4 regions of the Nitrincola nitratireducens genome follow, and region 2 is predicted to be linked to each of the others. Evidence: predicted binding sites of a transcription regulator. Region 2 holds the regulator's gene; each other region holds the start of a gene.

Region 1 (7,898 bases), on a different contig from region 2:
GAGCAACATACCCACTTAATCCGATGAAAAAACGCCGGATCTTTGTGTTAGCTGGGATCGTTCATCAATTTGTTGCTGTTCTTTTTTATCTCTCTGAACCTGCTCAGCATCCAATGCCTTATCATGCAACTTTTCAAGCCCTTTCGCTTGGGCATAGGAGTGCTGCCAATGCTTTAGCACTTGCTCATACTGATCTCGCGCTAAATACAACGTTTGGTACTGTTGCCTCACTGCATGCTGTAAGCGCGATATAAATGCTTGATGAGAAACAATCTGTGATGAAGAAAAGCCCTGTTGGCCATTTTGAGTAAACTGCTCTTGATACTCTCGCAAATACCCTTCGAGCTGTTGCAACTGGGTTTCGGCCTGCGTCATTCGTTGGCGACTTTCAGCTAAATACTGGTCGGCCTTTTCACGTTTTTTAACCGCCAAATCATGAACCAAGGCCAAGCGGTCAGATTTTTTCTTTGTCATCGTCTATCCATACGTGGATTCACCATCGGCATTTTAGGTACCTGTCCAGTTTGAACCTGTGACGATGCCGCGATCACTAAACTCAACTCCTCAACAGACCGAGCCATGGGTAAACTCTCTTGCATTGTCTGCTGTAGATACGACTTGATAACGGGTTGCATTTCGATCGCCTTATCGGTCAACGGGTCACTGCCTCTAGCATAGGCTCCCACACTAATTAAATCAGCATTTTGCTGATAGCGGGAGTACATGCGTTTAAATTCCAAGGCCATCGCTAACTGCTCGGGTGTCACGACGCTTGGCATAACTCGGCTGACCGATGCCTCAACATCAATCGCTGGATAATGCCCCTGCTCAGCCAAGGCTCTTGATAGAACAAAATGCCCATCCAGTATAGCGCGTGCAGAATCTGCAATGGGATCTTGCTGGTCATCCCCCTCGGTTAAGACGGTATAAAAAGCCGTTATGGACCCACCCCCTTTTTCAGCATTCCCTGCACGCTCAACCAGTTTTGGCAACTTAGCAAAAACAGAAGGTGGATAACCTTTGGTCGCAGGTGGCTCACCTACCGCCAATGCAATTTCCCGCTGAGCCTGAGCGTAACGAGTCAAAGAATCCATTAAGAGTAAAACGCGTTTACCTTTTGCGCGGAAGTATTCGGCTATACGTGTGGTCAGCTGCGCAGCGCGAAGACGCATCAAAGGCGAATCATCGGCAGGTGAGGCGATGACCACAGAACGCGCCATTCCCTCCTCTCCTAAGCTATGGTCAATAAACTCCTTCACCTCACGCCCACGCTCGCCAATCAGACCAACGATCGTAATTTCGGCTTCAGTAAAGCGTGTCATCATTCCAAGCAGAACAGACTTACCGACTCCACTTCCGGCGAATAACCCCAAACGCTGACCACAACCGACCGTCAACAGACCATTAATGGCACGTATACCAACATCTAAAGGAGCACTGATTGGTTGACGATGGAGGGGATTAATCACTTCACCCTCAAGGGTAACCCACTCATCCACATCCAAAGGACCTTTAGCATCCAGCGCTTTACCCGTACCATCCAGAACACGCCCCAGCAAACCAAATCCAACGGGCACTAAACCTTTGCCCGAAACAGGGGTCACTTTGGCTCCAGGCTGGAGACCTTCAACACTTTGCAATGGCATCAAATAGATTTTATCACCTGCAAAGCCAACCACTTCAGCCTCGCAAGCGCGATCAGCGGTCACTTGGATATAACAGCAATCCCCAAGGGCCACTTTTATACCCACCGCCTCAAGTGTTAAACCTATAAGGCGAGTAATATGCCCTGAAATCTTTGGTTGAGGTGAGAATAAAGACTGAGAGGATGCATGCTGCCAGCGTTCAATAAATTTCACGATAAAAACCTTAACTTATTCCGCAGGATTTGGCTCCAGAGGCATGCGCAGTGACGCTTTGAATTGATCGATAACTTGGCTAATGCGTGTTTCAACTTGAAAATCAACTTCGGAGTGCTCACTAATTAAACGGCACCCACCACGTGTCATGCTCGCATCGTCCAAAAAGGCTAAGCCATGCTGCTCAGCATAGTCAGAAAGCAGCTGACTATCCTCAGGATGCATAACAATTTTTAATTGCTTGGGTTGAGCGGGCAGAGCAGCCAATGCCTGCTTTAATGTGTGTTTGAGTCGATCCTCTGAAATTGAAAGCTCAGACATCACAATACTTTCTGATAACTTCACCACTAAACGGTAAAAAAGAAGCTCCAGTTGTTCTTCTTTTGAAGCCAAGGGATCAAACAGCTGCGACTGTATCGATTGCAACACCTGCAACTGTATATCAATTTGCCCTTGGCCTTCATTTAAACCCATGGCTAAGCCTTGCTCGTAGCCTTCTCGCTTGCCCTGCTCAAAGCCATCTTGACGCCCCTCAGCAAAGCCTTCTTTATAGGCTTCCTCTCGAATGGCATCCAACTCTTTTACTGTCAGCTTTTCGGCCGCCACCTCTTCATCCACGACCGTAACAATCTCTTGCTCACGTAACGCATGTAAAGCAGCAAATGAAGAAGGCCCTTCTATATCAGGCAGTTGCCACGTCTGCAATTTGCCCGCTTTTGCCGCTGGAATACGAACAGGTATAGGAGTATCCGACTTTGTCATCCCTTACACCATATCATCGCCACTACCTAAATTGATCTCGCCATCATCTGCCAAACGCCTTGCAATCGTTAAAATTTCTTTTTGAGCGGCTTCTACTTCCGAAATTCTAACAGGGCCTTTTGCTTCTAGGTCATCACGTAATAATTCAGCCGCACGCTTCGACATGTTTTTAAAGATTTTTTCTTGCAAACCAGAATCAGCACCTTTAAGCGCAATGATCAGCATATCGGTTTGCACTTCTCGCAATAATACCTGAATACCACGATCATCTACGTCAATCAAATTGTCAAACACAAACATTAAATCCTGAATACGATCCGCCAGCACTTCATCCACACTGCGCATAGACTCCATCAGTTCAACCTCAATCTGCGTATCGATGAAGTTCATAATTTCGGCAGCTGACTTAATGCCACCCAACTTCGCCAGCTGGGTTGAGCGCGGACCAGAGAACTGCGTTTCCAGCATATCATTCAACTCTTGCAAGGCTTGAGGCTGTATTTGATCCATCGCCGCAACACGCATCACTATGTCTAAGCGCACGTTTTCATCAAAATAGCTTAATACACTCGCCGCTTGATCAGGCTCCAGATAGGACACAATAACTGACTGAATTTGTGGATGCTCAAAACGAATCAACTCTGCGACTTGGCGTGGATCCATCCAACGCAAAGTATCCAACCCCGACGTGTTTGTCGTAAATAAAATTCGATCAATCAGTGTCTTGGCTTTATCCTCTCCTAACGCTTGGTTCAGCATCGCGCGGATATACCGATCATTATTAATACCGATTCCCGTTTGATCACTCACCACTTCAAGAAAGTTACTCACGACACTTTCCACTTTCGATTGTGGGATATTGTCCAGACGCGACATGGCCTCTCCAATACGCTGAACCTCTTTAGGACCAAGATGCTTAAGTATTTCAGCTGCATCGCTCTCGCCCAAACTTATGAGCAAAATCGCTGCCTTTTCAATATCGGTTAGGTCGTTACTCACGCTCAATCACCCACTGTTTTATCGCCTGAGCCACGCGCGCAGGATCTTCTGCCACCATACTGCGAATTTCATTTAACTGAAACTCAAAATTTTCACTCGATCCATTAATCCCCCCTGGCTCTGTTCCGCCAAAGGTCACACGATCTTCAGCCATGCCCGATGCATCTAAGCCGTCTAGCTCAGCGGAAACAGCCCCTACGGGGCCGTATTCTAAGTCTTTTTTCGCCTCACCGACCGCTGTCAAATGCTTTAATACTGGACGCAAAATGCCAAAAACCAGCAGAAGAACAAATCCGGCTCCCAGTGCTTGCTTAATCAAACTCCAAAACCAATCCTCTTTCCAGAAAGGCACGTCATCCACTTCAAATAGATCAGGAGCTACAAAGGAGGAGTTAATGATATCAACACTGTCACCTCTTAATGCCGAGAAGCCTACTGAGTTTTGCACCAACTGACGAAGACGCTGCAGATCTTCTTCACTCCAACGCGTCCGAACGGTCTCACCTGTTTCAGGGTTAATACTGACGAGATCATCGACCACCACAGCAACGGATAAGCGTTTAATCCCCCCCATTTGATGACGGGTATAACTGATGCTCCGATCTAACTCAAAATTCCGTGTCGCCTGATTACGACTGGTACCGGATCCTGCACCACCCGCTCCAAGGCCATCAGCTCCAACCACCTCTGGAACGGCAACAGGTCCTGGTGGTTGATTCGATAATGCTCCCGGAACACCGACCGCTGGCTCGCCTGCAGCACGTCGCTCATCCAGCGTCTGTTCGCTTCGTAAAGCGGGCAAATCCGGGTTATACATTTCACTGGCTTGTTCAACCTGGGTAAAATCAACATCAGCCGACACTTCGGCCCTAAAATTGCCCATACCGACTACAGGTTGCAAAATACTGTTCACACGATTAACCAGCGTATCCTCAACCTGACGCGTGTATTCCAATTGCCGCGCCGCCAACACAACATCGGTATCGGCATCGCGAATATTCAACAAGCGCCCACGCTGATCAACAATGGTGACATCTTTTACATCAAGCTCAGGAATACTTGATGCGACAAAGTTAGCTATCGCCGCCACTTGATCTCGTTCCAGTTGACGTCCTGAGGTCAGCTCTAAGAATACCGATGCTCGGGGTTTACGTTGATCTCGAATAAAAACGGTGTCTTTCGGAATGGCTAAATGCACTCGAGCCGCTCTAACGGCAACCATATTGGAGATGGTTCTTGCTAACTCACCCTCAAGACCCCGACGGTAACGCGCTGTTTCCATGAATTGACTGGTGCCAAGCCCCTGATCACCATCTAAAAGCTCAAACCCCACCGTTCGGTCTGCGGAAAAACCATCCGCTGCTAAGCGTAATCGGGCATTATGGACATGGGATTCAGGCACCAAAATCGCACGACCGTCCGCATCAAAGCGATATGGAATATTGCTCATGCGTAACTGCTCGATGACCTCATTGGCATCTGCAAAGCTAAGGTTCGAATAAAGCACTCGATAGTCGGGCTTTTGGGACCAGAGTACGACTGAAAAGCCGATGGCAATGCTAGCTGCAAGACCCACCATCAACCCCAACTGACGCAAAATGCCGAGACTATTAAAGCCCGCCATCAGTCCGCCTTTTGACGTCAGTGATCCTGCTGTATTTTCCATTTAGTCAAGCTCTATTAAATCGGCATTTTGGAAATGTCTTCGTAGGCAGACACCAAACGATTACGAACTTGTGTCATGGCTTCAAAGGAAACCGATGCTTTTTGCGCTTGAATCATGACCTGAGGCAGGTCAACACCTGCATCCCCTCGCTCATAAGCCTCACGCATCACATTTGCGGTTTTTTGCTGCTGGTTAACGGAATCAACCGCCGACTTGAGTAAGGCACCAAAACCAGAACGGTCCGTCGGTTTAACCGACTCTGTGTTTAGCTGCCCTATCGATGGCAATGCAACCTGTTGCGCCCCTGCTTGCATTTCCGCACGCAGAGAACGCATCTGTGACAATACACTTGTAATATCGGTGCGCTCAATCATGCAATTACCCCACTCATTTACGGCATTTTTTTGACATTATAAAAAATTTACGCCACAACACAAACAAATATACCCCACCAATGACGGTATTTTGTCACTTTCTCACAAAGAGTGGCGCAACACAGGTTAGAATGCAAAAAACAGGCCAACCGACCTGTTTTGAAATGTGTCAAAAAAACGAGAGGCTATCTACGCGACCGAAGGCGGGGAGCCGTGCTTCAAGCGAACATACATCAACGCCACCGTAATCGCATCTCCAAGCGCTGTATGACGCTGTAAAATCGGAATATCCAATTTTTTTGAGATGGTATCAAAGCGCAGATCAATTTCCCCACCCACAGACTTCCACTTAATAATGTCGTGATAAACATGGGATAATTCAATGGCCTTATTCGGCAAGCCAAACCCATATTGAGGACGGATAAACTTATCCAAGACACGTATGTCATAATTGACATAATAGCCCAAAATCGGACGATTACCCACAAACTGTAAAACTTGCTCTAGCGCTTCGTCTATCTCAATACCATCCACCAAATCACTGGCTCGGATTTTATGTATCAAGATAGAGTCTTTTGACAAGGACGCAGGTGGCTTTAATTTAATATCCAATCGATCACTCGTAATGACTTTACGTCCTTTAATTTTGACCGCTCCAATGGATAGTATTTCGGCTTTTTTGACATCTAAACTCGTCGTTTCGCAATCTAGGGACACAATTTCATCACCCTTATACGGCTCAAACAAATGCGCATATTCACTGTCTTTGTGATCACGTCGGTCTTTTAGGCGTCTAATCATACGTGGAAGGATCATTGGGTTAGGTCCCTATATGATAACGATTGGTAAGAAACTTTTTAAAATCTTTAACAATACTCAAGGCGTCTCGCAACAGCTCACGCTCTAGCTTATTTAGTTTCTGTAAGTCGATAGCATTCGGGGTATCATCCACACCCGACTCACTCGCTTCAACCCTATCGATTTGTTGCTTCAAGCGCAACTGAACAAACAATGACAAGGCCTCAGACAAATTAGCACCTAACGCCTTAGGCAGCTCACCTTTCTCTATCAATAACTCGATACGTTTAAAGGTGTTGGTTTCAAGAATTTTATGTTCAAGTGCCATGGTACGAATGCCGTGTACAATTGGAAAAACACCTCCTTTTTTAATATCCAAACTCCCCTTGTCTTTTAACTTGCCAAAAAAAGTGAGAGGCGTATTAAAATCCAATGAGGCTTTAGCAAAATGCGAGAAAAATATTTCGTTATTGCGAATACTGCGTAAAAATGCATTACGAGCCACTTTAAATAATGCCACGTTGCCAGCCACAGGCTTACCATCAACCGCGATAGCCAGCTTCATGACCGACTCACCGTCAAATTTTTGACTCCAACGTGACAACTTATTCGCCCAAGCCTCCGTTGAATTCACCCATTCAGGGTTTGATACCATAATATTGCCTGGGCAAGGTGGGAAGCCAAATGTCATTAATGTTTCACTAAACTGCTTCATCACCTCATGCATTTTAGGCCACTCCAGCCCATCGCGGAAAATAAGACCGTTGTCTTGATCCGTTTTCATTATTTGCTCGCCACGCCCTTCAGACCCCATCACAATTAAACACACATGGGGGCGCATATCCTGAGGAATGGTTAAATCAAACAGCTTTGACAAAATGCGTCCATTCATGGCCGCCAACAATTCCATGGTAAACCGTATTTTCACGCCCGTTGAAATCAAGGCCTTGATAAGCTCCGTCAACCCTCGGGAGGCATCTCGTAAATCAGCAATGGTTTGCGCACGCTCAACTCGCAATCCAATGACGTGAGAATGGCTTGAGAAATGACTCAAAACATCAGTAAGCTCTACAATTCCAACCAACACCTGAGCATCTTTCATGACCACAACACGCTCTATTTGCTGTTGTGTCATCATAATCAGCGCATTAAACAAGTAGTCTTGGGGATCGATGGTAATCAAGCGATAGCTCGCGATATCGGAAACGTCTGAATCAAGAGGTAGCTGATTGATGACCACCGCATCCAAGAGATCCGTTCCTGTTACCATCCCATATCGATTGCCCTTCTTAGCCAACACACAATCGGCTTTCATTTCACGCATCAAGCGCGTCGCTTCAAAAATTGAGGTTCCTTCCAATACGATCAACGGTTCGCGTATCGTACCGTCATCAATCCGAGCCAACATAAACTCAGCCATGTCCTGACTCTGGCCATGTT
Region 2 (7,898 bases):
TTTATCTGCACAAGGAAAACTCAACGCACTGATTGATGAGTTTCGCTAATGCGTTGGACTCGCCATTTCGCACTTGCCGTCGTTATTTTATTAACCCTGATTCCTGTTTTATACTGGGGCTGGATGGGTATTAACCGACCAGTCCTTGAGGTCAGTGAACCAAATGAAGACAGAGTCGATTTTTTCATTTTAGACGGCCACCTTAAACGCTATAGTCAATCAGGTGAACTTGTCCATCAACTTTCATCACCGCTTATCGAGCATTTACCGGGTCCATCGATCACTCAGGTGACGCAACCCAAGGTAATACTCATCGGAACAGGTGATAAAGAAACGCACATTAAAGCCGACAAAGGCACGATGACGGATGACGAAAGCAAGATTGAGCTTGCAGGGAACGTCCGTGTTATTGATAATTCATCTTTTGATGCACCTAGAGAGCTAAGAACAGAAACAATGACGTTATTTCCTTCGTCACAGTACGCTGAAACCGCAGACCCTGTCATGGTTGTACAGGCATTCAGTCAGCTATCAGCCATTGGCATGCAAGCCTGGCTGGGTGAACAACGGATCGAATTGCTTTCTGAGGTACGAGGATACTATGCAAAAAGTGAGTAAACTGATAGGCCTGTTGGGAATGGTGGTTCTGAGCAGCTTAGCCTTTGCACTTCCTGAAGATCGAAACCAGCCTATTCATGTTAGCGCTGATCAGGCCAGTTTAAATGAGGCTACAGGTGTTTCTGTCTATTCGGGCAATGTTGAAATCAAACAAGGCAGCATGATCCTCAAAGGCAGTCGTGTCGAACTTCATCGTGACAACCAAGGAAGCATTGCTCGGATCGTATCCTCTGGCAATCCAGCGGAGTTTCAACAGCAATCTGTAGCAAGCCAACCTGTAACACGCGCCTATGGCAATCAAATGGACTATCGTATCCCCACACAACTCATTACCATCACGGGCAATGCTCAAGTTCAACAAGCCAATGACCGCTTTACAGGACAGCGTATTGTTTACAACATGGATAAATCGATTGTAGATGCATTCGGTAGCGAGCAACCTGGTGGTCAACGCGTCGAAATGATCATTCAACCTAGGTCCAACAATTGATATGATCACGCTTGAAGCACAACATTTAGCTAAGTCGTATAAACGTCGACAGGTCGTGCGCGATGTGTCCTTACATCTTAAGCAAGGTGAAATTGTAGGACTCCTTGGCCCTAACGGTGCTGGAAAAACAACCTGCTTTTATATGATTGTTGGTTTGATCAACGCAGATCAAGGCGCTATTTTAATTGATGAAAAAGATATTACCCGTTTACCGATGCACGGGCGCGCACGCCTTGGCTTGGGCTACTTGCCACAAGAAGCCTCCGTATTCAGGAAACTATCGGTTGCTGAAAACATCTTGGCTGTTTTACAAACGCGAAAAGATCTTAACTCATCTCAGCGCAAGGCAATGCTTGAAAGCTTGCTAGAAGAGTTTAGTATTACGCATATACGTGACAGTTTAGGCATGTCCCTATCTGGTGGAGAGCGTCGACGTGTTGAAATCGCGCGAGCGTTGGCAACCGAACCTGCGTTTATTTTGCTTGATGAACCCTTTGCGGGTGTTGATCCAATATCGGTTAGCGATATAAAGCAAACGATCAAGCATCTACAATCTAAAAATATCGGCGTGTTAATCACGGACCACAATGTCCGTGAAACACTTGATATATGTGAACGAGCATACATTGTTTCGGAAGGTCATATCCTTGCAGAAGGCCACCCATCTGACATAATGGCAAATGAACAGGTTCGACAAGCCTATCTTGGCGAGCAGTTCAGGCTCTAAACATTAATCCGTATCCTTCAACTGAGTGATATATCTGGCATATGAAGCAAGCCTTACATTTAAAAATCGGCCAGCACCTCACCATGACGCCGCAATTGCAGCAGGCTATTCGCTTATTGCAATTATCGACGTTGGACCTACAACAAGAGATACAACAAGCGCTGGAAAGCAATCCGCTGCTTGAAATCAGCGAAGATGATACGGATACGGATATCCCAGTCCATTTAAGTTCGGACAACCAACGAGAGCTGAGCACAGAACCCTCCTCAAATGACCGTGAAGAGGTGGTTGAGCATGAAGCGGAAGCTGAGCACGATTGGAACGATCAAATACCTGAAGACCTCCCCACAGACAGCAGCTGGGAAGATACCTTTCAGCATCAAAGTTCAGGGAGCAGTTCTGACAGCGAATGGGCCGACAATGAAAACGACTCTCGTGAAGACACGCTGCTTGATCATTTAAATTGGCAGTTAAATTTAACACCTATGTCCGATGCGGATCGCCTGATTGCTGAAGCGATAATTGAGGCCATTGACCCTGATGGATATCTGCAGGTTAGTGTTGATGAACTCATGGAGCAATTCGTTGCTCAATTCCCCGATATCTTCAGTGATATTGACCTTGATGAAGTCATCGCCGTGTTACACAGGGTTCAACAATTTGACCCCCCTGGCGTTGCGGCACGTGATTTGAGCGAGTGTTTAAGCATTCAGATTAAACAATTACCAGACACTCTGCCTTGGAGAGAAACGGCTTTAAAGTTAGCGAATGAACATCTCCAACTCTTAGGGAATCATGACTACAAAGCGCTAATGCGCAAGCTGCGCTTGAACGAAGAAGACTTGTCGTCGGTCATCGAGATCATTCAGTCACTCAATCCAAAGCCCGGTGCCAGCATTGCTTCCAGTCAATCTGAATATGTCATACCTGATGTTGTCGTTCGCAAAGTCCAAGATCAATGGATTGTCTCGCTAAGCCCAGAGACATCACCGAAGCTTCAGATTAATACACAATATGCCGATTTAATTCGACGAGCCGACAACAGTGCTGACAACACCTATTTGAAAAACCACCTACAAGAAGCTCGCTGGTTTCTAAAGAGCCTAATGAGTCGAAACGAGACCTTATTAAAAGTCGCAACAGAAATCGTCGAGCGCCAAAAAGACTTCTTAGAAATGGGTGAAGAGGGCATGAAACCGATGGTCCTTCATGATATTGCTGAGGCCGTCTCTATGCATGAATCCACCATTTCACGTGTCACCACTCAAAAATTCATTCATACTCCTCGAGGTATTTTTGAATTGAAATATTTTTTCTCAAGCCAGGTGAACACGGCTGATGGAGAAGGCGCATCTTCAACAGCTATCCGAGCTCTGATTAAAAAGCTTGTTACAAGTGAGAATACCGCCAAGCCTTTAAGCGATAATAAAATTGCACAACTCTTAATGGAGCAAGGTATCAATGTTGCCCGTCGAACCGTAGCAAAATATCGTGAAGCTTTAGGTATTCCACCTTCTAATGAGCGTAAGCGTCTGCTTTAATTATAATAGATAGGTACGAGCCATTTCGTACCCTTACCAAGGAGACAACCCATGCAGATCAATATTACTGGCCACCATGTAGAATTGACTGAATCCCTAAATGACTACGTTCACACTAAATTTGAGCGTCTTGAACGTCATTTTGATAACATTACCAATGTTCAAGTCACACTGAGTATTGAAAAACAACGCCAGAAAGCGGAAGCTACAATGCACCTCGCCGGTGGTGAAGTGTTTGCGCAGTCCGAAAATGAAGATATGTATGCGGCGATTGATGCTTTGGTCGATAAACTTGACCGACAAGTTATTAAGCATAAAGAAAAAATGAAATCCCATAAATAAAGACGATTTAGTAATTATCATGCCTATTTCCGAGCTACTGACCGAATCAAGAACCCTTTGTCATATTGACGCCATCAGCAAAAAAAGGGTTCTTGAACTTGCCAGCCAAACCCTAGCTGAGCAAGCAAGCGGATTAGATGCTGAAGACATCTTCAGCGGTCTTTTAAACAGAGAGCGTCTCGGTAGCACTGGCATCGGCGACGGTGTGGCTATTCCACACTGTCGCTTGGCAGGTTGCACAGAGGCCTTAGCACTGCTCATGACCCTCCAATCAGCTGTCGATTTCGACGCCATCGATAACCGACCCGTTGATATTATTTGCTGCTTACTGGTTCCGGAAGATGCTGCCAGCGAACACTTACAAACCTTGGCAACTTTAGCGGAATTGTTCAGCCAATCCAACGTGCGTGAATTGCTGAGAAGCAGTGAAGACAAACAAACCCTCTTTCAGAATGTTATTCAGTCACTTGGGGAGTCGACTGAGTGAAGTTAGTCATTCTGAGTGGGCGTTCGGGCTCCGGAAAAAGTACAGCACTTCAAGCACTGGAAGACATTGGTTTCTATTGCATTGATAACCTTCCAGCACTTTTGCTGCCCGAGCTCATTCAACAAATGCTCATTGCACCGGATCGCCCCGATAAGCTTTCCGTCAGCATTGATGCACGTAATTTGATCAGCAATCTTTCACAAGTTCCCACAGTGCTCAACACACTTGCCGGGATGGACGATCTTGTCTATGAGATCATTTACTTAGATGCATCCGAAACGACCTTACTGAAGCGTTTTAGCGCTACCCGTCGTAAACATCCCCTAACCAACTCACACGCTGGTTTACAAGAAGCGCTTTATCAGGAGCAGCGTTTACTCGAACCTATTGCAACCTTAGCGGACATTCGTATCGATACAACCCGACTCAGCCTCTACGAACTGAGGGACAGTATTAAACTGCGGGTTGCCAATCGCAAAGAACAAACATTATCCTTACAGTTTGAATCCTTTGGCTTTAAACACGGACTGCCCTTAGATCTAGACTTCACATTTGATGTGCGCTCCCTACCCAATCCTTACTGGGTACCTGAGCTACGCCAATACACAGGTAATGACCCGCAAGTTATCCAATTTCTTGAGCAGTCTCCTGATGCTATCGATATGATCCATGATATTGTATATTTTCTGGAGCGATGGCTACCCAAAATTAAGCAGGATAACCGCAGCTACTTAACTGTCGGTATAGGTTGCACGGGGGGGCAACATCGATCTGTCTTTATTGCTGAACGATTGGCTAGCCATTTTAATCAGCTTATGGATAATGTAAGTGTACGCCACCGGGAGTTGAGTTAACTCCTTTGATCTCTGGCGCGAATGATCGGAATGTTTCTATGATAAAAGCACCTGTTACGATAGTAAATAAACTTGGCCTACATGCACGTGCAGCGGCAAAACTCTCGGCTAAAGCAAACGAATTTAATAGTCAAATCCAAGTTGAAAAAGCAGGTCGCGTGGTCGATTGTAAGAGCATCATGTCCGTTATGATGCTGGCGGCAAGTAAAGGCACCGAGCTAATACTCCACATAGATGGAGACGATGCGCAGGACGCGCACCTTGCATTAGAATTGTTAATTCAGAATCGCTTTGACGAACCCGAATAACACACCATTAATCCTTCAAGGTAATTTTCCTCATGAGTAAAACAGACAGACTGATATCTTTACAAGAAGGCACAGAGAGTGAAGAGATCAGCCGTTCTGAAGTCAAACGCCAAATGGAAGCTCTTCAAGAATTGGGCAAACGCATCACTGAACTACGTCCAGATCAACAGGCACTAGTTCCAATGGACGATATACTCCGCAAGGCAATTGAAGAAACACGAAAAATCAGTGCAAATGGTGCTTTACGTCGTCACTTCCAATACATTGGCAAGTTGATGCGCAAAGCGGATGCCGATGCAATTAAAATAGCCCTCAATCAGTTTGACACGTCTCGCAATGAACACAATCAAAAGTTCCATGCTTTGGAAGTTTGGCGTGATCGCTTGCTGACGGATACGGATAAAAGCCTAACAGACTATATCCGTGAGTTTCCTGAAGCCGACATACAAAAGTTAAGACAACTTATTCGGAATACGCTCAAGGAACAAGCAATGGGAGCCGCTCCGGCCAACTATCGCAAACTGTTCAAATTTATTCGTGAAACGGCTGAAGCTCAAGACAACGCTTAAGCCTATTCATCAGATGTTGAAGATGCCTGCCCCACAAGCTGAATAACGGGATCATCTAAGGTTCCCGTTAGACGGTAACGTATCCGAGTCATTTTTTCGATTTGATCTCCCATTATACGATCAACCAAAAAAATGGCACCGGCCACTTGAGGCGCTCCCAGCAACACCGCGCCTAGCGTCAGATTACTGCCCAAGGGGATATTTACTTCAATCATCTTATCAAATTGATCGTTGTGAAAGTTTAACGAACCGCTAATCGTCATGGTCGCTGACGGCCCCGTCAGCTTTAGAGGGTCCATTGTACTGGCGAGTCCCTGCTTCAGAGAATAGGCGGCGGCCATCGTATCAAACACCAATCCTTTTTTAAGCAGGTCACTAAAATCAAGTTTCAAGCGTCTAGACAGTGTATTCAAATTGAGTATGCCAAACACTCTTAGGAAGTTAGCCCCCATACCCGACTCCACAATACGCCCCTGTTCTGCCGAGAAGGCAAAACGGCCGTCTAGAGCAGACAGTTTGAATGCTTCTGCTCCTCCCAACCACGTGAAATCCGCTATGGCATCAATACTCTTTGCCTCAATGGCCGACTCATCACTCCAAGACTTCAGAATATTTTGCAACTCTGACCCCATAAGCCTTAGCTGCAAACGACTATTTTGAGCTGGGTCCACAAACCAGTCTAACTGCCCAGTTAAACTCATTTGCATTAAACTGGCATCAATCTGATGCACTTTTAGATGATCCGATGCTGGCATCAACTCAAAGCGCCAATGCCCAATATTTTTTTCATTGAGCTCAAGTCGCTCAATATCCACGTTTAAAATCGGCATACGCTGCAAGAGTGACTGGGTTAAAAGCGGTTCGACGCTCCCTAGGCTAGCCTCTGTTTTGCGCTGCGGTTTAAACGTCAAAGCAAGCTCATTCAAGGATAAACTCCAAGGTTGATTGGCATTATCCTGAGTTAGCACCCCCGTCGCTTGATCACTGCTTAACTGAAAATGCAGCGAAGGCTCTGTTAGTAAACGACGCATCGCCACTTGGATATTACTAAACGTCTGCCCTGCCATCACTGCCTCGGCAACACGAATGGAAAGACGAGTTACTGGAAAGCTGGATACACCCTCTTCTCTACTCGACACATGTGACACTTTAGGTATGTGAAACGCTATCCAACTCGACCACTCATCTAGAATGTCTGCATCCAGGTAGGAAAGTCGCCCTTCAATTTCCAACCCCGGCAATTCGGGTAGGTTAACCTCTCCACTGCCAATTCGAAGCATTCCACGAGGTGAAGTGCCGTAATTGTAGAGTGCCGCAAACTGATCATGATAATCCACACGGAACTGCGTGTTTTCAGGCTGTATTTCGACACGCAAAGGACGCACATCGGCGGCTGATTTATGCAGCCCCTTAGGTCCTTGGATAGAAACCCCTTCAAGATTGGATTCGAAGGATACCTTTGGGCAATCTGTATCACCGCACAAGACAACGGAGGCCCGATAGTCCGTTTGCCCCGACAGGCTATCATTAAGTGTATCCATCGCCATCCAACGAGTAAGCTGTGGCATCTCCACCCGACTTGCAAGATCGATCAATGTTTTATTAGTGTTGGTTTCGACCGAGGCTTGAAAAGGCTGTCCCCAAAACTGACCACTTAACCTTGGCGCGCTAAATCCTGTGTCGGTGGAGTAAGAAAGTTCGCCTGTGATTTTCTCTAACAACAACTCAAGCGCGTCTGAGGCCACGGCTGCCGAATGTAAAGTCCCTTTGAAATCCACCTTGACTGAGTCTTGATCATTTAGAGGAACCACCAACTGCAATGCAGTGCTCGCTTGGCCTGAAAAATGCCAGTCAGCTACTTCGTGCGCAAGCCCTAAAGGCCCCTTTAGTAACTGAGTGATATCAGACAAATCCCCTTCAAGTGGTGCACCCACATACAAGCGCTGCGCGTCAGGAGGCATG
Region 3 (7,898 bases), on a different contig from region 2:
ACAGCAAGCGCCACATTCTCATACACCGTCAACCAAGGCAGTAATGAATGGTTTTGGAACACAACACTTCGATCAGGACCCGGTGAGTTCACTTCTTTACCGTCTAGAATGACCACGCCATCTGTCGCAGGCAAAAGCCCCGCCACGATGTTCAACACCGTCGACTTACCGCAACCGGAGTGACCGATTATCGAAATGTACTCACCCTTTTTAATATTTAAGTTCACATTCTTGAGCACACAGGACTGTTTAGCACCCTGTCCAAAGAATTTGTTTACACCTTCAATCGATAAATAATGCTTAGACATTTTATGTGCTCCTATTAGTTACTCGTGCCGCGGGTGACTAAACTTGAAATAAAACCAATGAATTTATCGAGCAGAAATCCGACAACTCCCACATAAACCAGCGCTAACACAATGTCACTGATCATAGATGCATTCCACGCATCCCAGATGAAGAAACCAATTCCCACGCCACCAATCAACATTTCAGCAGCAACGATGGCTAACCAAGACAAACCTATGCCAATGCGAAGGCCTGTGAAGATATAGGGTGCGGCTGCTGGCAACATGACTTTGGTAAAATACTCATAACCATTTAGTGATAACACCTTAGCAACATTGCGATAATCCTCTGGTATATTACGAACCCCAACAGAGGTATTAATAATAATTGGCCAGATTGCTGTAATAAAAATCACAAAGATTGCGGATGGACTGCTGTCTTGAAATGCTGCCAACGAAATTGGCAGCCATGCCAAGGGGGGAACCGTTCTTAAGATTTGGAAAATAGGGTCTAAACCGCGCATGGCCCAAGTGGACTGACCAACCAGCACACCTAAACTTATCCCAACAATAACCGCTAAGCTGTAGCCATAGGCAACTCGTTCTAAGCTCGCCAGAATTTGCCAGCCCATCCCCACATCCGTTCCACCGTTGTTATAAAAGGGATTGATAATTAACTCCCAAGTATCCTTAACAACTTTAGAGGGTGAAGGTAACGTCGCGCCCTGAGAGGAAGACAATAGCTCCCATATCAGCATTAATATAAAACCAACAATAAGTGCAGGTAAAACCTTTTGCACAAAACTGTCACCCAGGCTTTTAAAACGCAATAGTGTTTTATCCATTGCAGCAGGCATGCCGACAGCCGATAAAGGTTTAACAATACTATTCGCTTTGGTAGTCATAGTAAAAATCCTCCCCCAACAATAAGGGCTTATTATTTATACGCGTTTAATCGCTAAGCTATTTAAATAGGCATCTGGGTTTTCTGGATCAAACACCTTGCCATCAAAGAAGGTTTCCAATCCACGAGATGTTGTTTCTGGAATATCGGACTTATCAATGCCTAATGTAGCCGCCGCCTCGCGCCAAATATCCTCTCGGTTAACTTGGTCAATAATCGTTTTTGAATCAAAATCTTTAGGCAAATATCCCCAGCGCTTATTTTCGGTTAAAAACCATAAGTCATGGCTTTTATAGGGATAGGATGTGCTGTCTTTCCAATAACGCATTTGACTCGGATGGTTTTCAACCACCTTACCAGTACCATAATCAAAATTACCTTCCATACGGTCGATAATGTCAGCATAGGGGGCATGTATCCAACGACGTCTTGAGCAGATTTCAGCGATTTCCTTTTTATTTTCGGGTTGCTCACAAAACATCTGAGCTTCCATGATCGCCATGATTAATGCTTTTGTTGAATTAGGGTTTGCATCGACATAATCTGCGCGCATCGCAAAGGCTTTTTCCGGATGGTTATGCCATAGCTCGCCCGTGGTGTTGGCGGTGTAGCCGATACCCTGATTAATCAGCTGCTGATTCCAAGGCTCGCAGACACAGAAGGTATCCATACTGCCAACACGCATATTGGCAACCATTTGAGGCGGTGGAACCACAATCGTCGAGATGTTCTGATCAGGATCAATGCCTCCAGCGGCCAACCAGTAACGCATCCACATATCATGAGTGCCGCCTGGGAAGGTCATGGCTGCATTCACGGCCTGTCCCGAGGCCCGCTTAGCCGCTATTGCCTGTGCGAATTCTTGAGTATCGAGCCCCACTTTTAAATCACTGTATTCACGACCCACAGAGATGCACTGACCCGACAAGTTCAAACGCGCCAAAATATACATAGGCGTTGGAACATTATTGGCGGTCATGGCCCCCGATGCGATCAAATAAGGCATGGGCGTTAAGATATGAGCGCCATCGATGCCGTTACGCTGAGACCCCAACACGAGGTTATCGCGTGTTGTTCCCCAAGAGGACTGTTTCAGCACTTCAACATCCTTCATGCCATGCTTAGCAAAAAATCCTTTTTCCAAGGCTACAAATAAAGGCGCGGCATCTGTCAGGGCAATAAATCCAAGTTTTGCCGATGTCGTCTCAAGCTTGCCTGATGCCGCTTGAGCCTTAGAAGAGACCAATGGCAAGAACCCACCCAAAGAAGCAGCCCCTGCCAATGCCGCCATGCCACCCACAAATTTCCGTCTATCCACATTTAAAGGTTGAACGTCAGTTGTGGTGTTCAGCGTTGAATTTTTAGCTTTCATGGATTTTCTCCTAATCAAAAAAAAACGGCGTCATCTCGAACATCCGAAGGATCAGATGTGAGATGGACGCCGTTGTCCGATTCAGTGACCACAAAATAGTTTATGGTCCGATGCATTATGTCTACTGAATTAGAATGCTTATTTCATGCCAACTTTTCATAGGGCATTAAAAACAATGAATTAGGAAAAAACATGTAAAAAAGGTAAGGCAATCTAGAGTATTTTTGCCCCGTGATTGGGCAAGGTGCACTGAATTCATTCAAAACAAAACGCCAAGGGTCATTTTTTACCAATAATGGCCTGAGTGCGTTTAATAATGGTATCCGCAATGTCGATTACGCGGAGATTTTGTTCCATGGCCGCTTGACGTATCTGTCGATAGGCGGCTTCTTCAGAGAGGCCTTGGTACTCCATCAGCAGCCCTTTTGCTCGCTCTAGGGTTTTACGCTCGGTCAAGGCTTGGCGCGCTTGCTGTAGTTCATCGCTCACTAACTGCAAGCGCATGGATTGAGCTTTTAGTAACTCGTAGACTGAACGACCCGGCGTGATGGATAAGTCCTGATCATACGCATGCAAGGAGTCCGTTAAATAGCTTAATGAAGATGAACCTACATCATCTTCCTTTGCCAAATCAGCCAAAAGTCGGCGATGATTGTGTAAGTCTTGCTCCGCGGCTTTTAATTTAGTTTGACACAAGGCCAATAGATCCGCCGCCAGCAAGCTCTCGATGGCTCGCATGGCATCAATACGGCAAGTGGCAACGTCATACCAGATTTCACTAAACGCCGAGGGGATTGCCTGCCCTTCTTCCGAGCGCGCAACCAGTTGCCGTAAGCGAATCAACTCATCTGAACAGGGGTCGGATAGCAAGGCCTCCCAACTTATTAAAGGCGACTCGCTACTAAACTCGGTGAACACTTCAAAGCATCGGGATTGTGCGTCGATTAAATCATGAAGTTTTTGCTGATCCTCAAGCTCAAAATGACCCGCAGCAAAGCCACTGGCTCCCCAAGCCCGCTCTTGCCCTGCTAATTCTTTCCCTTGCATAAAATTGAACATCGCCACCAAAGCCCGTGTAATATCAGGGTCTGTCGCTGTATCGGCGGCTTCAAAAACGACTGATAACAACCCTGCAATCAAGCGGCTCATCAGCCCTGTTAATTCTTTGGCACTTATTTGAAGGCTCTGAGTTTTGTCACGAATCGATGGCAAGCTATTCAGACCATGAACGACGTAAGCGATACGCGTATAGAGCCTCACGCTACCTGACAAGTGGCAGGCATCTAGATTCATAGACGCCAACCGTGCTTTAAGCTCTGTTTCGAGATGCTCGCCCTGCTCAATTTGAGCTAAGCGCTGAGGGCCAAAGCGTTGACCTGATGATGCGATATAGACATTCGATAAACCACGTTCACGCTGCAGTGTATGAACCAGCTGACTGATTGACTTGACCAGTTCACCCGTCATCAAAAGTTGTTGCAGATTGGATATCTCACAGCGCTTAGACGCCAATAAGAAATCTTCAGTACGGCATGCAGGCATAGACGTCTCCGATTGATAGATCTTACATCACATCATAAAACGCAAAAACTATACCATCCTGCGCACAATGTTGTTTTCTGTGCAATGTAACAGATTTAATCCAGCTTCCAACGTTTTATTTATGTACCCGCACAGTCCCTGCCACCAATTTAACGCAATGCACACTTCTTTCGCACCAATTTGTGGCAAGTTTCATTTCTCAATCGCCTCCTTATCTACCACCAGCACCACAACACTTGTGTATCTCCAGCATGGCATACCTATTGCTTAAATTATTTATGAATCTTCTCGTCTGGTTGATGAACCAGATCGGCAATGCTGCCCATTTCTTTGCACATGATTGGTGTGTGAAGCAATGGGCTTTTTTTTTGGATGAGTGACTATGAAGCAAAACACAACTTGCCCGTATTGTGGTGTAGGGTGCGGTGTAACCGCAGAACTGTCGGATCAACGCATCATTGCAGTCTCAGGCGATAGCCAACACCCCGCTAACTTCGGGCGGCTGTGTATCAAAGGCTCAACGCTTCATGAAACCACCCAAACTGAGCAGCGATTGTTGCTGCCTCGCGTAGATGGACAAAACGTGCATTGGTCTGACGCGATTGAAGCGGTCGCCTCCCGAATTCGCCAAAGCTTGGACGCACATGGACCAGGCAGTATCGCCATGTACTTATCAGGGCAGCTGCTTACAGAGGATTATTACGTCGCCAATAAGCTGATGAAAGGTTTCTTAGGGTCATCTCACGTCGACACCAACTCACGCTTATGCATGGCATCAACCGTTGCAGGACATAAACGTGCGTTTGGCTCTGATTCGGTTCCTGGTTGCTACGAAGATATTGAGCTGGCTGACCTGATTATTCTGGTGGGCTCAAATGCAGCTTGGAATCACCCTATTTTATTTCAACGAATTCAAGCCGCTAAAACGCAACGTCCTCAGGTTAAAGTCGTTGTTATTGATCCTCGTGCAACGGCAACCTGCGAGCTCGCAGACTTGCATTTGGCCCTCAAACCCGGCTCAGATGTCGCTCTCTTTAATGCCCTTCTTGTCCATCTGGCTCACTCGGATGCTCTCGACCAATCCTATATTGACCAGCACACGGAAGGGTTTGAAAGAGCCATCGAAGCGGCACGCCAAGACATCCCCGATATCCAAACAGCCGCGAGATTAACCGATATTCCTTTAGCCGACCTAACAATATTTTTTGATTGGTTTACCAACACACCCAGAACACTCACGCTCTTTTCTCAAGGTGTCAATCAATCCAGCTCTGGGACGGACAAAGTCAATAGCCTGATGAATTGTCACCTAGCGACAGGACGGATAGGAAAGCCTGGTAGTTCACCTTTTTCGTTAACGGGTCAGCCCAATGCCATGGGAGGGCGTGAAGTCGGCGGCCTCGCCAACCAATTGGCTGCACACATGGAGTTTTCGCCCGAAGCCATCAACAGAGTTCAAAACTTCTGGAACGCCCCTAATATGGCACAACAACCCGGCCATAAAGCTTGGACCTCTTTCAAGCGATTGACCGTGGGGAAATTAAAGTATTATGGATCATGGCCACCAACCCTTTGGTCAGCTTACCCAACACAGCGTTGATCCGTCGAGCCTTAAAGCGTTGTGATTGTGTTATTGTGTCAGAAGCCATGTCTGAGACGGACACCCTAACATTTGCCGATATTCAGCTGCCAAGCAGCACTTGGGTGAGAAAAATGGCACAGTCACTAACTCTGAACGCCGTATTTCAAGACAAAAGGGATTGATTAAAGCGCCAGGCGAGGCTCGTCATGATTGGGAAATCATCTGCGATGTTGCCAAAGCCCTAGGGTTTGAAGAAGGGTTTAACTTTAGCCACCCCGCTCAAATCTTTGCTGAGCATGCGGCCTTGTCAGGGTTTGAAAACGATGGGCAAAGGAGCTTTGATATCAGCGGGCTTAGCCACTTGTCTCAACAAGAATACGATCAACTTCAACCTGTGCAGTGGCCGATCAATCAACACTTTCCGTATGGACGCAAACGCCTTTTTGACGACGGCCAGTTTTCGACCCCCTCAGGAAAAGCACAATTTATTGCCACTCAAACAAACACTCCAAAAGCCCTTCCATCGGCTCAGTGGCCCTATCAGCTCAACACTGGGCGAATTCGCGATCAGTGGCACACCATGACTCGGACAGGGCGAGCGGCCCGATTGTTTAATCACCGAGCAGAGCCCTTTGTAGACCTTCATCCAGAGGATGCTAAGTATCACAACCTACGTGATCAAGACTTGGCTGAGTTAAGCAATCATCAGGGTCGCTATATCGGTCGTGTTCGGATCAGCGCAGCGCAGCGTCAGGGCGAAGTGTTTATTCCCATGCATTGGAATCAACAATTCAGTGGTGATGGCTACTGCAATGCACTGCTTGAAGGCTTTTGTGATCCAGTGTCGGGCCAGCCCGAGTCCAAGCAGGGAGCCGTCGCTCTTAGCGCCTACCCGGCTCAATGGCATGCACAGTTACTGATTAAAGATGACACTGAGTTAAGACTCAGGGGCTATTGGTCCAAAATTCCGATGCGTCATTCAACACAGTTTTTGCTGGCCGACACAGAGCTTCCTCGCTCATGGATGGAGTGGTGTCGTCAGCATTTAGGACAAGCCCCAGACAGCTGGGTGCAAAGCTCCGCGGGTGACATGAGAGCAGTGGCATTCGATCAGGATCGATTACGTTGGGTATTATTAATCAGCCTAAATCCGATTCAATCAGACCCAGCGCCTATGGATATGCTCTTTTCAAAACGTACCTTAACACCCACGCAACGCACTAGGTTACTCAATGCTCAACAAGGAGCTCAAGCGACACAGATCATCTGCAGTTGCCATCAAGTGACCGAGGCATCGATTAAAGCCGCCATTGAAAAGGGCTGCCATACACTCGATTCACTCAAAGAAAAACTGGCTTGCGGAACCGGATGTGGATCCTGTATTCCTGAGCTCTCGTCACTCTTGGCTGAGGAGATTGCGACGCTCACAATTGAAGAACAAAGTGTATAACCACCGTTATTCTGTTTCGACCCAGCGAGCTTTGATCTCAAGGATCGCTGGAATCTCTTGAACAAACACATCCACTAAGGTTGGATCAAAATGCTTACCACTTTCGGAAACGATCAAGTTCACAGCATCATCAACGGTCCAAGCTTTTTTATACGGCCTAACACTGGTTAAGGCATCAAAGACATCCGCAATGGCAACAATACGTGCTTCAATCGGAATGGCCTCACCCTTGAGTCCTTCAGGATAGCCGCTGCCATCCCACTTTTCATGATGATACAGAGCAATACGACGTGCCATTTGCAGCAAAGAAGAGTCGTCCTGCCCAATAATTTCAGCACCTATTTCAGCATGTCGCTGCATTTCGCGCCATTCGTCTGCATCCAGTTTGCCTGGTTTACGAATGATTGAGTCTGGAATACCTATTTTTCCCACATCATGCATAGGAGCTGCATTTAATAAATCATCGGCATCATGCTCATTGAACCCAGCAGCACGTGCAATCACGCGCGAGTAATGACTCATACGAATCACATGCATGCCGGTTTCATTGTCTTTGTATTCCGATGCTCGACCGAGTCGCTGTACGATGGCTAAGCGCGTTTCACGAATCTCATCTAAATGCACAAGGTTCAAATGCGTTTTAACGCGCGCTTTCACCACGGCGGCACTGACAGGTTTAGTAATATAGTCAACGCCACCCGCTTCAAACCCTATCGCTTCATCATCCACATCCGATAAGGCTGTGACAAAAATGACAGGAA
Region 4 (7,898 bases), on a different contig from region 2:
TTTACATATCCAAATATGGGGGACCTATCCTTGTTTTCATTGGCAAGTTTGGGTTCTCGTTGTTCGATGGAATAATCAAATCCGAGGGTTAAGCGGTGTTTTAACGAACCTGTCATGAACTCACCCAGCAAGCTCAGATTGTTGCTGAAGGTTGTGTTAGCTGTTTCTTGCCAATAATACACTTGGCTGATATCGCCAACATGGCCTACACAGCTACCGCCAGTTCTGACTACGGTTGACTCGCTGGCGCAATAGGTTCCTAAATAAAAATGATCGAAGTTTTGATAGGCTTCGCGATAACTAGCAGCCCATTGCATCTGCCATTGATCATTAAGTTGGTACTTCAAATCAGAGCGAAGCACTTGCAACTTATCATCAACAAAGTCACCGGGTTGTGCAAATCCGGTTTTGATCGAGGTACCATCCGGTAAATTTTCAAAGGCAGGCCCGCGATCTGGGATTCGGTGCAATTTGTCGTAGGTATACTGTGCCGTCCAGGTGAGTCCTTCGTAGTTGTCGTAGGTAATGCTCGGAGACAGCATTTCAATTTCGTTTTTTATCCCGCTTCTGAAACTCTCACTTTGGCCATGCTCACCTGTCAGTCTAACAGCCCAATTATCGGAAATGACTTCATTAATGTCGACGACAACCCCTTGGTTATCATAAGAGCCTGCATAAGCTCCTATAGAACTTTTGGACTCAAAGTTGGCTGATTTACTGACCATATTGATCACTCCGCCGCCACCACTGCGACCATAGAGGACAGATGCAGGACCTTTAAGTATCTCAATACGTTCTACATTGGCGGTGCTGCGGCGAACTTGGCCACTTTCTCTATTGCCATCTCGGTAAATATCCCCGGTGTCTGCACTGAATCCACGTAACATGATGCCATCACCGCGCATGTCGTACGATGTAGAGACCCCTGGGGTTCCTTGAAGCATGACGCTTAGATCATTGGACCCGTAGAGTTTGTATTTCTGAACATCCAGTGTGTCAATTGTTTGTGGAATTTGTTTCTTATCTAAATTGTTTCGTGTCACGCTGGCCTGCTGGTAGTCGACATAGGTGCGTGTGGGGTCATTCTCCTCTAGGGCTTCGACCATGAGGGTGGGTAGAACGGCACGTATTTGGGTGTCGGCATGCGCTTGTGTAACGTACGTCATTGTTGGAGCAAGGGAGAGTGAAAGCAGCAGTAACGGGTGTTTTTTCTTAAAAGTCATGATAGCCATCTTGTAACGGTGGTGGATTTAAAACACAGACGTTTTGTTACATCCATTTTTTGTCTGCATACTGGAAATCCTTTTCAGATATGGGTCTCGCTTCATCGTAAGGTTATGTTTAAAAAGCAAATAATGACTCTGTTTGCATTTTTAATGCAGAATTCTTTCGGTCATCTTTTTATCTTGATGGCAAGTACAAGCGCAGATGTCATGCTGAGTTTTTTCGCACGCTCTGTGCCTGAAAAGCTCTCGTCTCAATCGACAGCTTTCTTGAAGAAATGCCAACGCAAGATTGGGATCATCCTGCGCATCGGATGCAGCCTCTTCATAGAGATTGAGATAACGCTCTAAAGTGGAAAAACAACGAGGCCAGCGTGCTTGTCTTGCATAGACATCCGCAAGATTTTGAATACTGATCGAAAGACAAATGATGTGTAGCATCGTAGGTTTATCATCTGTGCTAGACAGGTTTCGCTCTGAATAAGCTGTTTTCATCAACTCAATTGCATCAAGGTAAAGTACTTCTGCATGTGCATAGATTTCACTCTTAAAGGCGATATTTGCTTGTTGCGTGATGTGTTTCCAAAGCGCTAGATCTGCCATAGCTCACCTCAGTAATGGAGGGTATTCAAAACAAGTTTGCAAATAATAGTTGTTTTTCTATTTAATGCAAATAATAATGATTGTTATTATGTTTAGATTTGGAGTTGAGTATGGCCTTTGAGTTACCGAAATTACCCTATGAGTACGCTGATCTTGAGCCCCATATCGATGCGTTAACGATGGAAATTCATCATTCGCGTCATCATCAAACCTACGTAAATGGACTCAATGCGGCAATAGAAGGGACAGACTTTGAAGTCTATGCTTTGGATGAGTTGGTGAGACGTTGTTATTCACTGCCTGAAACCTTGCAAACCGCCGTCCGAAATCATGGTGGCGGGCATGCAAATCACAGTCTGTTTTGGGAGGTAATGTCGCCAAATGGAGGTGGACTTCCTGAAGGGGTGTTATTGAACGAGATTGAGGCTACCTTCGGTTCGTTTGAAGCTTTCAAAACGTTATTTATTGAGGCCGCTATTAAGCGCTTTGGCAGTGGCTGGGCGTGGTTAGTGGTCAATCCAGATAAAACGCTGAGCGTTACTAGCAGTGCCAATCAAGACAGCCCACTGATGGATGGACAATTTCCAATATTGGGTCTAGATGTCTGGGAGCATGCCTATTATTTGAAATACCAAAATAAACGTCCTGAGTACATAGCGGCGTTTTTTAATGTGATCAATTGGCCTCGAGTGTCAGAGCTATACGACAAAGCGGTTGGCTAGTTAATTGCTTTGTTTTATTCGAAGAATCAGGTCGTCTCCCTGATTTTTTTAACGCCATTTAAGTTATGATATAACATAGGATTTGTGATGAAAAAGTCTATCCACCCTGCTTATGATTATGTGATTTTCCGGGATACCAGTTGTGGCAAAATGTTCAGGATTCGATCGACTTGCCAGTCCAAAGACACAATTGTTTGGGAAGATGGTAAAACCTATCCTGTTATCAACTTAGATATCTCCAGTGCCTCACATCCCATGTACACAGGTGAGCAACGGATTGTCAGCAATGAGGGCCGTATTGCCCGCTTCAACAAACGCTTTGGTCGTTCTTAATAGGAGATTTAACCATGCAGGTTGTCAGCTCACTCAAAACCGCCAAAGCACGCCATCCTGATTGCCAAGTTGTCAAACGAAGAGGTCGCTATTACGTGATATGTAAGAGCAATCCTCGTTTCAAAGCACGTCAGGGGGGTGGAAAGAAGCGCTAGTGTGTCTTAGGTCAACTTAATACGAGGCACTATCGCCACTATTAACGAATGAGGCTCTTCCTATTGGTGATTATTGGGAAGAGCATTCAAATTTAGACTCTTTCTTTGCTAGATCTTAGACAAGTTTGCTGGGTCAGAATAATACGACTAGCAAGTCGTTCATATTGTGTGAGTATCAGACGGCTATTGATCAAATGATCATGCCTAAAAAATCACTTAATCATTTGGTTAACGTCCTCGCCTTTAAACCATCGACCTTGCCTAACTCTTTTTGATAAAAGGGTAGAGCGTTTTTTTGATCCATGCTTTTTTATTTATATTTCAATTGATTAGATATATGCATGACCTGCATTTGAGCCATGAAGAGGATATGGCACAGCCCTTGCTTTAGTACTTCTGACAATGACGACATAACAACATAAAAAGTCAGAGGTTAGGCAATGCTAGATTTGCATGTTTATCACAATCCTTCACCCCGTCCTCGAACAGGTGTCGATGGCCTAAAAAAATACATTCGAGTTCGTAGTGAGCCGGGTGCCCGTTTTGTCGAATTCGATTTTGCAATCGAAGATCCCTCTCTTTTTGTCGAGCTGATCATGCCACCGACCGCATTTGAGGCCTTCTGCAAGAATAATCATGTCATTCACATGACCGATGAGCAGATGGCTGAAGTTGATGCTGAGTTAGAAAAGTGGCGCTATGGCGAAGACACGCTAATGAGCAAAAATCACAACCGTTCTGTTGAATAAAAATAACATCAACTTTGAGTGACGCTTATGACCATTGAAATTAAAACGTCAACACTGGAGCCAGTGCGTAATACCTTTGCCAATATCGAACGTCGATTTGGTGATAAACCCGCTTCACGTTATCAGGAAGCAACCTATGACGTACAAGCAGAAACAAATTTTCATTATCGGCCATTATGGCAACCTGAATTTGAGTTGAACGATAAAAACCGTACCAAAATCGTGATGGAAGATTGGTATGCGCTAAAAGATCCTCGTCAATTCTATTATGGTGCCTATGTTCAACAGCGTGCCAAAATGCAAGAAGCCGCTGAAAGTAGTTATGCTTTTTTTGAAAAACGTAACTTGGCAGACTATTTAAGTGATGATGTTAAAAACTTGCTAATTACGTATTTAATACCCCTAAGACATATCGAAAACACCGCTAATTTAAACAATATGTATGGCTGTGCATTTGGTTATGGTACAGCCATAACTCAAGCCTTGTTATATAACGCCATGGATCGTCTGGGTATTGCTCAATATGTATCACGTATCGGCCTCATGCTGGATGGTAATACAGGTCAATCCTTAATCGAATCCAAGCAGCACTGGATGGAAAATCCCGCCTGGCAGGGTATGCGTGCGCTCTGTGAAGAGATGACCACTGTCGAAGATTGGTTCGAGGTAGTGCTGGCGCAGAACCTCGTAATGGACACCCTAGTTTTCAACCTTTTCTACGAACAACTTGACGGCAAGCTCGCATCGATGGGTGGTCGTGACATCGCTATGTTGACCGAGTTTATGCAGGCCTGGAACAAGGATGTGAGTAAATGGTTCGACTCTGTCCTAAAAACGGTCGCTTCAGAATCGGATGAGAATAAGGCCATGCTGCATGCTTGGACTGATAAATGGCAGTCGAAAGTGCGGGACGCCTTGAGACCTGTTATTCACGAACTGCTTGAACCAGAAGCGCTTGATTTAGCAGTCGCAGAGCTTGAAAAGCGCATTAAAAAAGCCGGAATAACAGCCTAAGGGGTTTAGTAGCATGTCCAAAGTCTATATCGCGTTACAAGACAACGACGAATCGCGTTACATCATTGAAGCGATTGAACAAGACAACCCGGATGCAACCGTCATTCATCAACCCGCCATGATTCGCATTGAGAATGAAAACTCTCTGGTCGTTAAGCGCGAAACCGTTGAAGAAAAAATGGGGCGTGACTGGGATGTTCAAGAGTTGCATCTCAACCTCATCACACTGGGTGGCAATGTCGACGAAGATGATGATCAGCTCAGTTTAAGCTGGAATGTTTGATTGTTATTAAAATAAAAAGGGTCAGAAAATGTCAGCTAAAAAGCTTAACTTAAAAGATAAGTACAGATTATTAACACGAGATCTTGACTGGGAATACTCTTACGCAGATCGTAAAAAAGCATTTCCTTATGAAGAGTTTGAAGGCATTAAAATTACTGATTGGTCTAAATGGGAAGATCCTTTCAGATTAACCATGGATGCCTACTGGAAATATCAGGCTGAAAAGGAGAAAAAACTCTACGCCATATTCGATGCCTTTGCACAAAACAATGGCCATTTAAATGTGACTGATGCGCGTTATGTGAATGCCATTAAAATCTTTTTAACCGGTGTGTCTCCTTTAGAGTATCAAGCCTACCAAGGTTATGCCCATGTCGGTCGTCAGTTTGGTGGTGCGGGTGCACGCGTGGCTTGTCAGATGCAATCGATCGATGAATTGCGTCATGTTCAAACGCAAATTCACGCCATGAGCCATTACAACAAGTACTTTGATGGCTTTCAAGATTGGACTCACATGCATGATCGCGTGTGGTACTTGTCAGTGCCGAAATCCTTCTTTGACGATGCGCGTAGTGCAGGACCATTTGAGTTCCTGATTGCCATCAGCTTCAGTTTTGAATATGTCTTAACCAACCTGCTGTTCGTTCCTTTCATGTCGGGTGCGGCGCATAACGGCGACATGGCCACCTGTACGTTCGGCTTCTCCGCTCAATCCGATGAAGCACGTCATATGACTCTAGGTCTGGAAATCATCAAGTTCCTGCTGGAGCAACACGAAGACAACGTGCCGATTGTGCAGAAGTGGATTGATAAATGGTTCTGGCGTGGCACGCGCTTGCTATCCATTGTTGCCATGATGATGGACTACATGTTGCCCAACAAAGTGATGTCCTGGAAAGAAGCTTGGGAAGTCTACTTTGAAGAAGCCGGTGGTGCGCTTTTCAAAGACTTAGCTCGCTACGGCATCCGCATGCCGAAGTTTGTTGAAGTCACTGAAAAAGAGAAGGAGCACATCTCGCATCAAGCTTGGTGGATTTTCTACAACTATGGCCACGCTGCTGGTTTCCATACTTGGATTCCCAGTGATGAGGAGCTGGATTGGTTGAGTGAAAAATACCCCGATACCTTTGACAAATACTATCGTCCCCGTTGGGAGCTGGCGAAGAAAATGGAAGCGGAAGGTAAGCGCTTCTACAGCCAGGCGCTGCCGCAACTCTGTACCACCTGTCAGATTCCGATGGGCTTTACCGAGATGGATGATCCAACCCAAATTGCCTATCGCTCAAGCGATTACGAAGGAGAGAAATACCACTTCTGTTCTGATGGCTGCAAACACATCTTTGATGAAGAACCTGAAAAGTATGTTCAGTCCTGGTTGCCCGTGCATCAGATTTATCAAGGAAACTGTGGTGGTGCCAGCGTGGAAGAAGTACTGCGCGACTACTACAAACTGAACCTCGGCGCTGACAACTTAGACATTAAGGGTTCACCCGATGAGCAGCGCTGGAAAGAGTGGAAGGGTGTTGCTTAATTCTCTTCAGCGTTCATCCCTCAAGGTTAATCCTTAAAAGTAATCCGTAGATGAGCCACTTCGGTGGCTCCAGAGATAGGAAACGATTATGTCAGTAAGAGCCATTACGCCTGACTACAAAGTGCAGGCACGGGACAGAGTTGAAAATTTTCACGGAAATCAAATTGTGTATGTGGCTTGGGATCATCATTTGATGTTCTGTGCGCCTTTTGCTTATGCACTGCCGCCGACCATGACATTTGCCGAGTTGCGTGACCAAGTCATGCCCGAAGCGTTTGGACTGCATGAAGAGTTTCCCAAAATCAATTGGGAAACGACAACTTGGTTGCTAGATAACCAGCCTTTTACTCCCGATCTGAATCAATCACTAAAAGCACAAGGTGTCGGTCATAAGTCGGTATTGAGATTCCAAACGCCTGAGCTGACAGGATTTCAGGGCAAAGCGGTTTAAGGAGCAGGTCATGACGTACGAAGTGACAGTGGAACCTACGGGTGATGTGATCGAAGTGGAAGAGGGGCAAACCATCTTGGATGCTGCGCTCCGTCAAGGCGTTTGGTTGCCGTTTGCCTGTGGTCATGGCACTTGTGGCACCTGCAAAGTTCAAGTGGTGGAAGGGGATGCGGATCTAGGCAATGCATCACCCTTTGCTTTAATGGATGTTGAGCGTGACGAAGGTAAGGTGTTGGCCTGTTGTGCCATTCCGGAATCTGACCTAGTGATAGAAGCGGATATCGATGTTGATCCCGACTTTGAAGGCTATTCGGTTGAAGACTTTAGCGCCAAAGTGATCAAGATTGATGATTTATCCCCCACTATTAAAGGGATCACGCTTGAATTGGATCATCCGATCACGTTTCAGGCGGGGCAGTATATCAATCTGGAAATACCTGATGTGGAAGGCAGTCGCGCTTTTTCCATTGCCAACTCGCCCTCTCACTCATCAATTGTCGAGCTCCATGTGCGGTTAGTACCTGGTGGTGCGGCGACGACCTGGTTGCATAAAACCCTAAAAGAGGGTGATGAACTGTCTCTGTCAGGTCCTTACGGGCAGTTCTTTGTGCGTAAGTCGGATGTTAAAGATGTGATCTTTATCGCTGGGGGATCGGGTTTATCCAGCCCTCAGTCGATGATTATGGATCTCTTGGAGCAGGGCGATACACGCCAAATCTATCTGTTCCAAGGCGCACGAAACCTGGCGGAGCTCTATAACCGGGATCTGTTAACCGAGTTGGCTGAAAAACACAGTAATTTTCATTACATCCCAGCTTTAAACGCCCCCACGGC

What was found. The regulator sigma-54, encoded in region 2, starts transcription at its own class of promoters, with help from an activator protein. The targets are predictions, from matches to a motif close to TGGCACNNNNNTTGCTNT.
Region 1: the regulator sigma-54 is predicted to act here: its motif matches at 5,791-5,808, upstream of fliE (flagellar hook-basal body complex protein FliE).
Region 3: the regulator sigma-54 is predicted to act here: its motif matches at 2,697-2,714, upstream of D791_RS09560 (CmpA/NrtA family ABC transporter substrate-binding protein).
Region 4: the regulator sigma-54 is predicted to act here: its motif matches at 3,408-3,425, upstream of D791_RS04075 (phenol hydroxylase subunit).

What each region holds. Positions count from the first base shown of each region.
Region 1 is NZ_AONB01000026.1:19,909-27,806, forward strand. It holds gene fliJ (flagellar export protein FliJ) at 16-474, opposite strand; gene fliI (flagellar protein export ATPase FliI) at 471-1,850, opposite strand; gene D791_RS16920 (flagellar assembly protein FliH) at 1,875-2,621, opposite strand; gene fliG (flagellar motor switch protein FliG) at 2,625-3,620, opposite strand; gene fliF (flagellar basal-body MS-ring/collar protein FliF) at 3,613-5,286, opposite strand; gene fliE (flagellar hook-basal body complex protein FliE) at 5,301-5,660, opposite strand; gene D791_RS16940 (3'-5' exonuclease) at 5,850-6,476, opposite strand; gene D791_RS16945 (DUF294 nucleotidyltransferase-like domain-containing protein) at 6,481-7,898, opposite strand, start outside.
Region 2 is NZ_AONB01000001.1:54,492-62,389, reverse strand. It holds gene D791_RS00300 (KdsC family phosphatase) at 1-49, shown strand, start outside; gene lptC (LPS export ABC transporter periplasmic protein LptC) at 49-618, shown strand; gene lptA (lipopolysaccharide transport periplasmic protein LptA) at 611-1,108, shown strand; gene lptB (LPS export ABC transporter ATP-binding protein) at 1,110-1,835, shown strand; gene D791_RS00280 (RNA polymerase factor sigma-54) at 1,877-3,376, shown strand; gene hpf (ribosome hibernation promoting factor) at 3,428-3,718, shown strand; gene D791_RS00270 (PTS sugar transporter subunit IIA) at 3,738-4,205, shown strand; gene rapZ (RNase adapter RapZ) at 4,202-5,059, shown strand; gene D791_RS00260 (HPr family phosphocarrier protein) at 5,098-5,367, shown strand; gene yjgA (ribosome biogenesis factor YjgA) at 5,400-5,936, shown strand; gene D791_RS00250 (YhdP family protein) at 5,939-7,898, opposite strand, start outside.
Region 3 is NZ_AONB01000009.1:66,613-74,510, forward strand. It holds gene D791_RS09550 (ABC transporter ATP-binding protein) at 1-308, opposite strand, end outside; gene ntrB (nitrate ABC transporter permease) at 323-1,192, opposite strand; gene D791_RS09560 (CmpA/NrtA family ABC transporter substrate-binding protein) at 1,229-2,563, opposite strand; gene D791_RS09565 (nitrate regulatory protein) at 2,843-4,105, opposite strand; gene D791_RS21750 (molybdopterin-dependent oxidoreductase) at 4,488-5,705, shown strand; partial or broken gene D791_RS21755 (molybdopterin oxidoreductase family protein) at 5,663-6,495, shown strand; gene D791_RS21760 ((2Fe-2S)-binding protein) at 6,868-7,137, shown strand; gene D791_RS09575 (response regulator) at 7,144-7,898, opposite strand, start outside.
Region 4 is NZ_AONB01000003.1:26,193-34,090, forward strand. It holds gene D791_RS04050 (TonB-dependent receptor) at 1-1,223, opposite strand, end outside; gene D791_RS04055 (hypothetical protein) at 1,374-1,826, opposite strand; gene D791_RS04060 (superoxide dismutase) at 1,937-2,548, shown strand; gene D791_RS04065 (type B 50S ribosomal protein L31) at 2,636-2,881, shown strand; gene ykgO (type B 50S ribosomal protein L36) at 2,896-3,036, shown strand; gene D791_RS04075 (phenol hydroxylase subunit) at 3,477-3,785, shown strand; gene D791_RS04080 (aromatic/alkene monooxygenase hydroxylase subunit beta) at 3,813-4,799, shown strand; gene D791_RS04085 (MmoB/DmpM family protein) at 4,813-5,082, shown strand; gene D791_RS04090 (aromatic/alkene/methane monooxygenase hydroxylase/oxygenase subunit alpha) at 5,111-6,613, shown strand; gene D791_RS04095 (phenol hydroxylase subunit P4) at 6,702-7,064, shown strand; gene D791_RS04100 (NADH:ubiquinone reductase (Na(+)-transporting) subunit F) at 7,075-7,898, shown strand, end outside.